DNA from 2 places in the Vibrio sp. DNB22_10_4 genome. Region 2 is predicted to be linked to the other one. Evidence: predicted binding sites of a transcription regulator. Region 2 holds the regulator's gene; the other holds the start of a gene.

Region 1 (4,591 bases), on a different contig from region 2:
AATTAGCGACGCCAAATACGACTAGTCTTGGCTATAACAGCATCCGCTTTGACGATGAAGTGACTCGATACACTTGCTACCGCAATTTCATCGATCCTTATGCTTGGAGCTGGCAAAACGGGAACTCTCGTTGGGATCTACTCGATGTCATGAGAGCGTGTCACGCACTGCGCCCAGATGGTATTGAGTGGCCAGAAAATGAAGAAGGATTTACCAGTTTCAAATTGGAGCACCTTTCCGTTGCCAACGGTATTGAGCATGAAAATGCTCACGATGCGATGGCCGATGTAATCGCTACTATTGAGCTAGCAAAAAAAGTCAAAGCAGCTCAACCGAAGCTGTTTGATTATTTCTATTCAATGCGGCAAAAGCGTAAGCTGAACGAGTTGGTTGATATCGTCAATATGACGCCACTGATGCACGTATCAGGAATGCTTGGGAAGGAGTGCCAGTATACCAGCTGGGTAGTCCCTATTGCTTGGCATCCTACCAATCAAAACGCAGTTATTGTGGCGGATTTAGCGAAAGATCCTCAGCCTTTGCTTGACCTTGATGTTGAAGCTCTGCACCAAAGACTCTACACCAAGCGAGATGAACTCGGCCAAGATGAACTTCCGGTGCCACTCAAGCTTATTCACTTAAACAAGTGTCCAATTCTTGCACCGGCCAAAACACTAACCGCCGAAAATGCAGCGAACATTGGTATTGACCGCGAACAATGTTTAAAAAACCTTGCGCTTATTAAGCAGCACCCAGAAGTTCGTGAAAAGTTGATTGGCCTTTACAGCATTGAACGTGAATACGCCGAAGACAATGATGTTGATACTCAACTCTACAATGGATTTTTCACTCCAGCGGATAAAAGCGCGATGGATATTATTCGCGAAACGGATCCTAACAACCTGTCTGCATTAGACATTAGTTTTAGTGACTCTAGAATTGAGCCTCTGCTATTCCGTTATCGTGCGCGACATTTCGCTTGGACGCTTGATGAGTCGGAGCAAGCAAGATGGGCAAATCATTGTCGTGAATTTTTCGAAAGTCGTATTGAAGACTACATGCTAAATATGGAAAACTTAGTTCACGAACATGAGTCTGACGAGAAAAAGCTCGCCATACTAAAATCCGTCTACCGCTACGTGGAACGTCTCGTTTCTTAACACCTTCATCCTCGTAGTCGAAGGTAGCCTAATGAATCTATGTTTAGGCTGCCCACTGTATGTACACACTATTTTTTACTAAGAGGAAGCCATGCTAAAAACCGTGCTTCGCTATATAGCCTCTTTTGCCATTATTTTTGTTTCACTTTGGTTAGGTAACGCCCTTCAAAGCTTACTCGACGTTTCCATTCCCGGAAGTGTGTTTGGAATGTTGCTTCTATTTGCAGGCCTAGCCAGCGGCGTGATTCCGGTTCGCTTAGTGCAACCCGGAGCTCATGTGTTTATTCGCTATATGATTTTACTATTTGTGCCGATAAGTGTCGGCCTGATGAATCACTTCGATATGCTAGTAAGCAACGCGCTCCCTATTCTCGCTAGCGCAGTGGGCGGCTCGTTAATCGTGATGATTGCGCTTTCGGTCTTCCTTGATCGCTTTTTAAAGAAGGGAGACAAATAATATGTGGCTTCCTGTCACCGTTATCGTGTTTTTTATTGCGCGCTTTATCGCCATAAAAGCGAAGAATCCTATTTTCAATCCGCTTTTGCTCAGCATCGCAATGCTGATCCCTCTGCTATTGGTACTAAATGTACCATTTGATACCTATTACGCAGACAACGAGTGGATCAGCTATTTGCTTCAACCTGCAGTTGTTGCCCTAGCATACCCTCTGTATGAGCAACTTCCTCAGATACGCCAAAACTGGCGCATCATTGCCCTCGCCTGCGGTGTGGGAAGCATCGCGTCAATGTTTACAGCATCGATAATCGCCGTATCGCTAGGTGCAGACATGGAGCTTATTGCTAGCTTACTCGGTAAGTCCGTTACTACTCCTATAGCGATGGAGGTTTCTAGTCATCTCGGTGGCGAGCCTGCGATCGCAGCCATCCTTGTGTTACTTGTTGGTCTATTCGGTGCCATAATGGCCTATCCAATTTACCAACTATTAGGCGTCACCCATCCGATTGCGAAAGGCCTCACGATGGGAACGGTATCTCACGCTCTAGGCACAGCTACGAGCGCTGAAAAAGATCCTCGCGATGCCGCGTTTAGCTCTCTAGCACTGGTAATATGCGGTGTTATTACCTCCGTACTAGCCCCCTCTATGTTCGCCTTTTCAATTTGGTTAAGCCATTGGCTTGGCTAATACCTATTGCGGGTTGTCGATTCTAACAATCCGCAATTTTGTGTGACCTCACTCTTATATTGCAACATTTACAATCGTTGCACTCATACATGTGATCGGCATCACCTTTAGTTCCTTGAAACTTGCTTAGAATGTAAAAAAACACTTAATCACATAGGAAACCGCATGACTGATCGTTTTGATTCTGCGTTGGCCGACACTCCAGAGCATATTGCCACCTTTTTAAAGCCTATTTTAACGGCTCCAGATTTCGATGCGACTTTATCTAAAGAGCAGTTTGAAAAGCTCCAGGCATTGTCTGGTCTTGACGATAGCGAGTTGCGTGTCGCCCTTTTACCTTTTGCAGCAGCGTATTCCTATGCGCCCATTTCAGAGTTTTTTGTCGGCGCAATCGTTCGTGGGTTATCCGGACGCCTTTATTTTGGTGCCAACATGGAAATCATCGGCGCTCAGCTTGGTCAAACCGTCCATGCCGAGCAGTCCGCTATCAGCCACGCTTGGATGAAAGGTGAAACTGGTCTGAAAGACATCACTATCAACTACAGTCCTTGCGGTCACTGTCGTCAGTTCATGAACGAACTCACTACCGCAGATTCTTTGGTTGTGCAATTACCACAACGTGATGAAATGACGTTACAAGAGTACCTACCAGAATCCTTTGGCCCTAAAGATTTGGGTATTTCTGACGCGCTAATGAGTCCTAAACAACACGGGCTAACAACCGATGAGACAGACACATTGGTTCTAGCTGCTGTCGACGCGCTTAATCAAAGCCACTCGCCATATACTAAGAACCTTAGCGGCGTTGCTATTAACACTAAAGACGGCAATACCTACAACGGTGCTTATGCGGAAAACGCCGCATTCAACCCTAGTCTGCCACCGCTTCAAGTTGCTTTCATGCAGCTGTTACTCGCAGGGCAATCGTTCGAAGATATTAAACTCGTGGCTCTTGCAGAAATGGCCTCTGGCAAAATCAGCCACCTTGCTGATACACAAGCGACGCTTGAAGCGATCGACCCAGATATTCCGTTGGAATATATCGCTTTATAGTCATCGGTTTTATTGAACAAAATCATAGCCTCGCCCTATTGCGAGGCTATTTTTTTAGCGATTCTACTAACTCAATTAATTTTCGACGCAAACGTTTGCTTTTTGAGGATAATCCAGTATGATCCTCGGCAATTCTTCCTCATGAACGTCAAGGATTTTATATGTTTGGTACAGCAACTCGTGAAAACGCTACACGTGTATTACTGTTGGGCTCTGGTGAACTAGGTAAAGAAGTCGCCATCGAATGTCAGCGACTTGGTTTAGAAGTCATCGCCTGCGATCGCTACGAAGACGCACCAGCAATGCAAGTCGCTCACCGTAGCTATGTACTTGATATGTTGGATGGGGAAGCACTAGAAGCCATCATCGAGAAAGAGAAACCAAGCTATGTGGTTCCGGAAATTGAAGCCATCGCAACGGACAAGTTAGTCGAGCTTGAAAACAAAGGACTCAATGTCGTCCCTACTGCGAATGCGACCAAGCTCACTATGAACCGTGAAGGGATTCGACGCTTAGCAGCAGAAGAACTCGGGTTGAACACCTCCCCTTACCAGTTTGCAGACAACTATGACGATTTTAAAGCAGCCGTTGAACACGTTGGTGTTCCTTGCGTCGTTAAACCAGTAATGAGTTCGTCAGGCAAAGGTCAGAGCGTTATCAAAACCGAAGCGGACATCGAAAAAGCGTGGACATATGCTCAGGAAGGCGGCCGCACTGGTGCTGGTCGCGTAATTGTAGAAGGTTTCATCGACTTTGATTACGAGATTACATTGCTGACAGTACGTGCGGTTGACGGCGTTCACTTCTGCGCACCTATTGGCCACCGCCAGGAAGATGGCGACTACCGCGAATCTTGGCAGCCACAAGTAATGACTGAAAATGCACGCAAAGCAGCGGAGTACACAGCAGAGCAAGTGGTTAACGCACTTGGCGGCTACGGTATTTTTGGCGTAGAACTGTTCGTAAAAGGTGATAAAGTGATTTTCAATGAAGTATCACCACGTCCCCACGATACGGGCCTAGTCACACTGATTTCTCAAGAAATGTCTGAGTTTGCACTTCACGTACGTGCATTCACCGGTATGCCAGTCAATAGCATTGCTCAATATGGCCCTGCGGCTTCAGCGGTGATTCTTGGTCAAGGCACCTCTAATAACATTCGTTTTGAGGGTCTAGATGAAGCATTGGCACTGCCACAGACTCAGGTGCGCCTATTCGGTAAGCCAGATATCG
Region 2 (4,591 bases):
TGAGCTTCCTGATGAAGAGTACTTTGGGCCGCTGCTACAACTGGTGCGCTACGAAACTCTTGAACAAGCGGTAGAGCTGGCCAACGATACCCGATTTGGTTTGTCGGCAGGGCTTATCTCAGAGCGTGATGAGGAGTGGCAATATTTCACAGACCACATCCGAGCAGGCATTGTAAACCGCAACCGTCAGCTTACAGGAGCCAGTGGTGATGCGCCGTTTGGCGGTCCGGGCGCGTCTGGCAACCTTCGTCCAAGTGCGTTTTATGCAGCAGATTACTGCGCTTACCCTATGGCATCAATGGAGGGCGATAACACCGTTCTTCCTGCGACTTTAAGCCCTGGCATCGAACTATAAGGAGCGTGCTATGACTGTTGACGCGTTATTTGGCCACTTGTGGCAAGACTATATCACTCGCTTGTGCCCATCGGCACATAAGGTGCACGACTTGCTTAGAGAAGATGAGTCGCTTATCAATGACCATATTGCGCTGCGAACCTTTAATGTCGCGCCACTGGGTATCGACACACTAGCTAAGCCGTTTCTAGATCTTGGTTACGAGGTCAGTGGCCATTACGACTTTGAAGCCAAAAAGCTGACTGCGATACACCTAGAACATAGCGATGCTTTGCTTCCTAAGGTGTTTATCAGCGAGTTGCGAGTAGAAGAGTGCTCTCAATCGCTTCAAGATATCGTGGCTAAGTTAGTGGCACAGGTGGACAGCCCTAAGCTTTCCTCTGCTGAGTTCTTATATGGTGGCCGTTTGTGGGACTTAAGCTATCAAGACTTCCAAATGTTGGCACAAGAAAGTGAGTATGCCTCATGGCTTGCTGCTCACGGTTATGGCGCCAATCACTTCACGGTGAGCGTGAATCAGCTTGACTGCTTTGCCGAAGTAGTTGAGGTCAATCAGCACCTTCGTGATGCTGGGTTTGCGATTAATGAATCGGGCGGGGAAGTGAAAGGCTCACCAGAGGTGCTGCTAGAGCAATCCTCGACCATGGCAGACAAAGTGTCCGTGGCATTTACTGATGGTGATCAGTTGATTCCAGGTGGCTTCTATGAGTTTGCTAAACGTTACCAGCTAGCCGATGGCAGTTTTTACCAAGGTTTTGTTGCTGCATCGGCAGATAAAATCTTTGAAAGTACGCATCAGTAACGATAAACCCTACAGCGCCGTCATTCCTGCGCAGGCAGGAATCTACTAGAGGCTTGGTGCGCGCTTAAAGAAGACCCCTGCCTGCGCAGGGGTGACGACTATTCGGGGTTAGGGTGATATCTCAAGGCCCGTCATTCCTGCGCAGGGGTGACGATAAATTTGAAACAAAAAAGCCACCCGAGGGTGGCTTTTTAAATCTTGTTACGTGCTCTTAGCGAGTACCGTAAACCACGATTGTCTTACCGTGGGCAGAAATTAGGTTCTGCTCTTCTAGCATCTTAAGAATACGACCTACTGTCTCGCGAGAACAACCAACGATTTGGCCAATCTCTTGACGAGTGATCTTGATTTGCATGCCGTCTGGGTGAGTCATTGCATCAGGTTGTTTCGCTAGGTTAAGTAGCGTCTGTGCAATACGACCCGTTACGTCTAGGAATGCTAGGTCACCTACTTTTTGGCTAGTCACTTGTAGACGACTTGCCATCTGAGCAGATAAGCGCATTAGAATGTCTGGGTTAACTTGGATAAGCTGACGGAACTTCTTGAATGAGATTTCCGCAACTTCACAAGGTGATTTTGCTCGTACCCATGCCGTACGTTCTTGGTCCTCTTCGAACAAGCCAAGTTCACCGATGAAGTCACCTTGGTTTAGGTAAGACAAGATCATCTCTTTGCCTTCTTCATCTTTAATCAGTACCGCTACAGAGCCTTTGACGATGTAGTAAAGCGTTTCTGCTTTCTCGCCCGCATGAATAAGCGTGCTCTTTGATGGGTACTTGTGAATGTGGCAGTGTGAAAGGAACCACTCTAACGTTGGGTCGGTTTGAGGTTTACCTAGAACCATATATCTTACTTCCTCTGCAGGGTATGCTTGCTGCTTTCCATATTTGTTAGCAAGCCCGTTGGTTAAGACCTACTAGCATAAAAGCACTTTGAAGATGGCGCAAGCGATCTTCTATTTCCTAGAAATAGTATCCTTTTTTGCGCCGCTTTTCTTGATTTTAATCGTGTCAAAAGCGTATTTATCTATACAAAACTGTGCACATGATCACGATACAAAAAAACAGGCTGATTTGGCTCACATTTCCTAACCTATTTTTCCCGTTTCTATAAGTTGCTGAAGTATTGGTCTGACGATTAGCTCCATCGCAAAACTCATCTTACCGCCCGGCACTACGATGGTGTTGTGACGTGACATGAACGAACCATCAATCATCGCTAGTAAGTACGGGAAGTCGACATTCTTGATACCACGCAAGCGAATCACCACAAAACTCTCATCCAAACTCGGAATGCCTTTCGCATTGAGCGGGTTTGAAGTGTCCACGGTTGGGACGCGCTGGAAGTTAATGTGTGTGCGTGAAAATTGCGGTGTAATGTAGCTTAAGTAGTCGTCCATCGAGCGAACAATTGAGTCAGTGACCGCTTCTCGAGAGTGACCACGATCGCGGGTGTCTCGTACGAATTTTTGGATCCACTCGAGGTTAACGATAGGCACCATGCCGATAAGCAGGTCAACGTGCTGCGCAGCATTGACATCGCCATCTACAACGCCGCCGTGTAGGCCTTCATAAAACAGCACATCGCTATTCTCAGGTAGGTCTTGCCATGGAGTGAAGGTGCCTGGCATTTGATTATAAGGCACGGCCTCATCGAAGGTGTGTAGGTAGCGGCGGAACTGGCCAGTACCATTTTGCCCATAGTTGCGAAAAAACTCTTCAAGCGCAGGGAAGTCGTTCGCTTGGGGGCCAAAGTAGCTGATGTGTTTACCTTGATCTTTGGCTTTGCGGATCTCGATGTCCATCTCTGGACGAGTAAAACGGTGAAAGCTATCACCTTCAATAAATGCAGGCTTGACGCTCATCATGTTGAACATCTTGCGAAATGCTTCTGACGTTGTGGTGGTTCCAGCTCCAGAGGAGCCCGTTACAGCAATGATCGGGTGTTTTGCTGACATGACACTTCCTGTGTATTTGTAATTGTCGTTATAAATTTGCTAACTCACATAAGGAGTTAGACCTTGTAGGCCAATTTCAGTTCAATAGCCTTTCAATATAGCAGCTACTTGCGCAGCTACCGAAAAATTACAGCGAGCGACGCGATTTAATGTCGACGGTTTCGTGCAGTTCAGAGAAAACGATGACGGCCTCACCGCTTTCGAGCTGGCTACGAACATGGCGAACTTTATCATCTAGCGATATTTCCGACTCACCATAGTCGGTGCCTTCGCGCAGCACGAACTCTTTAATAAGGTTATCTAGCGTGTCTGCGTCAATCTGTTGCCATGGGATGATCATAAATACCTCTCAATTCTATGACTGCAGGATTATAGCACTGCTGATTCACAAAGGGATCTATCGCTGTTTTTGGCTAGTCAATAAAGTGTCGGTAGTAGCTTGGTAAGCTCTCTTCTAACCAAAAGCGCGGGCGTCGCAAACTGCCCGTCATAAAGCCGACATGACCACCTCGGTCAAGCAGTTGGTAATTGATATGGCTTGGAAGACTAAAAGTTGGAATGACCTCGTGTGTCATAAAGGGGTCATCCTTGGCATGAATAAACCGAGTCGGTACGGTGATTTCTCTTAGGCGAGGTAGCCCAGAGCAGCGCTGATAGTAGTCGTCGGCATTTTTAAATCCATGCAGCGGAGCAGTGATCAAATCATCGAACTCGTAAAGCTTTTTCATGTTCTTAATGCGCTCTTCGGTCAGTCCGAGGACTTCGCTTAACAGATGAAGTTTGTTGAGCGCATTCTTTTTCATCGAACTGAGCAGGTAAGAGCGATAGACCTTAGAGAAGCCTTGTTCAATACGTCTAGCACACGCTGCCAAGTCGAGTGGAGCAGAGATGACGGTTGCGCCATCGAGCTTAGTATCATCGCCGTAGTGAGCGAGATAGTTGGTGAGCATATTGCCGCCAAGGGAAATGCCTACGGCAACCTTTCTACTATTTGGGTAACGATGATCCAAAAGCTCAATGAACTGTCTCGCATCACCAATCTCACCGGAATGATAAGCTCTGGCAAGTCGGTTCGGGTTTGGCCCACAGCCGCGAAAGTGCATCATGACCGACAGCCAGCCCTGCTTAGCAAATGCGTGCATTAGTCCGTTGGCATAAGGACTGTGAAAGCAGCCTTCTAAGCCATGAAATAGAATAAACACAGGTTTGTTTTGGGCACTTTGTCTATGGGGATCTTCACTCCACGCGAGCTCGACAAAGTCGCCATCTGGGGTATCCAGGGTTTCCCATATTGGCTCAAATAACGCTTTGCGTCGTACAAAGCGTGGGATCAGCGTCTGGATGTGTGGATTGGCTAGCCCTTTGGCGGCGATAAAGTATTTGCTGCTCATAACGTAAATTCACTTACGGGATTGGATTGCAATAGTGCTTTTAGAATATCTACGCCTAATTGTAGCTGCTCGATCGTTTGTGGCGA

The links. Region 2 encodes CRP, which controls carbon source genes, mostly activating them, when cyclic AMP is high. Its sites were predicted from a motif close to TGTGANNNNNNTCACA; they were not measured.
Region 1: cdd (cytidine deaminase) is a predicted target of CRP. The motif match lies at 2,347-2,362, and genes of this name have one in related genera.

The regions. Positions count from the first base shown of each region.
Region 1 is NZ_JBNNXW010000009.1:69,130-73,720, reverse strand. Features, by position in the region: gene sbcB (exodeoxyribonuclease I) at 1-1,160, shown strand, start outside; gene ACVA6Q_RS18270 (CidA/LrgA family protein) at 1,252-1,617, shown strand; gene ACVA6Q_RS18265 (LrgB family protein) at 1,619-2,305, shown strand; gene cdd (cytidine deaminase) at 2,471-3,358, shown strand; gene purT (formate-dependent phosphoribosylglycinamide formyltransferase) at 3,520-4,591, shown strand, end outside.
Region 2 is NZ_JBNNXW010000020.1:9,342-13,932, reverse strand. Features, by position in the region: gene astD (succinylglutamate-semialdehyde dehydrogenase) at 1-355, shown strand, start outside; gene ACVA6Q_RS22990 (2-oxoadipate dioxygenase/decarboxylase family protein) at 366-1,157, shown strand; gene crp (cAMP-activated global transcriptional regulator CRP) at 1,369-2,001, opposite strand; gene ACVA6Q_RS22980 (phosphoribulokinase) at 2,245-3,114, opposite strand; gene ACVA6Q_RS22975 (YheU family protein) at 3,242-3,454, opposite strand; gene ACVA6Q_RS22970 (hydrolase) at 3,528-4,505, opposite strand; gene ACVA6Q_RS22965 (aminotransferase-like domain-containing protein) at 4,502-4,591, opposite strand, start outside.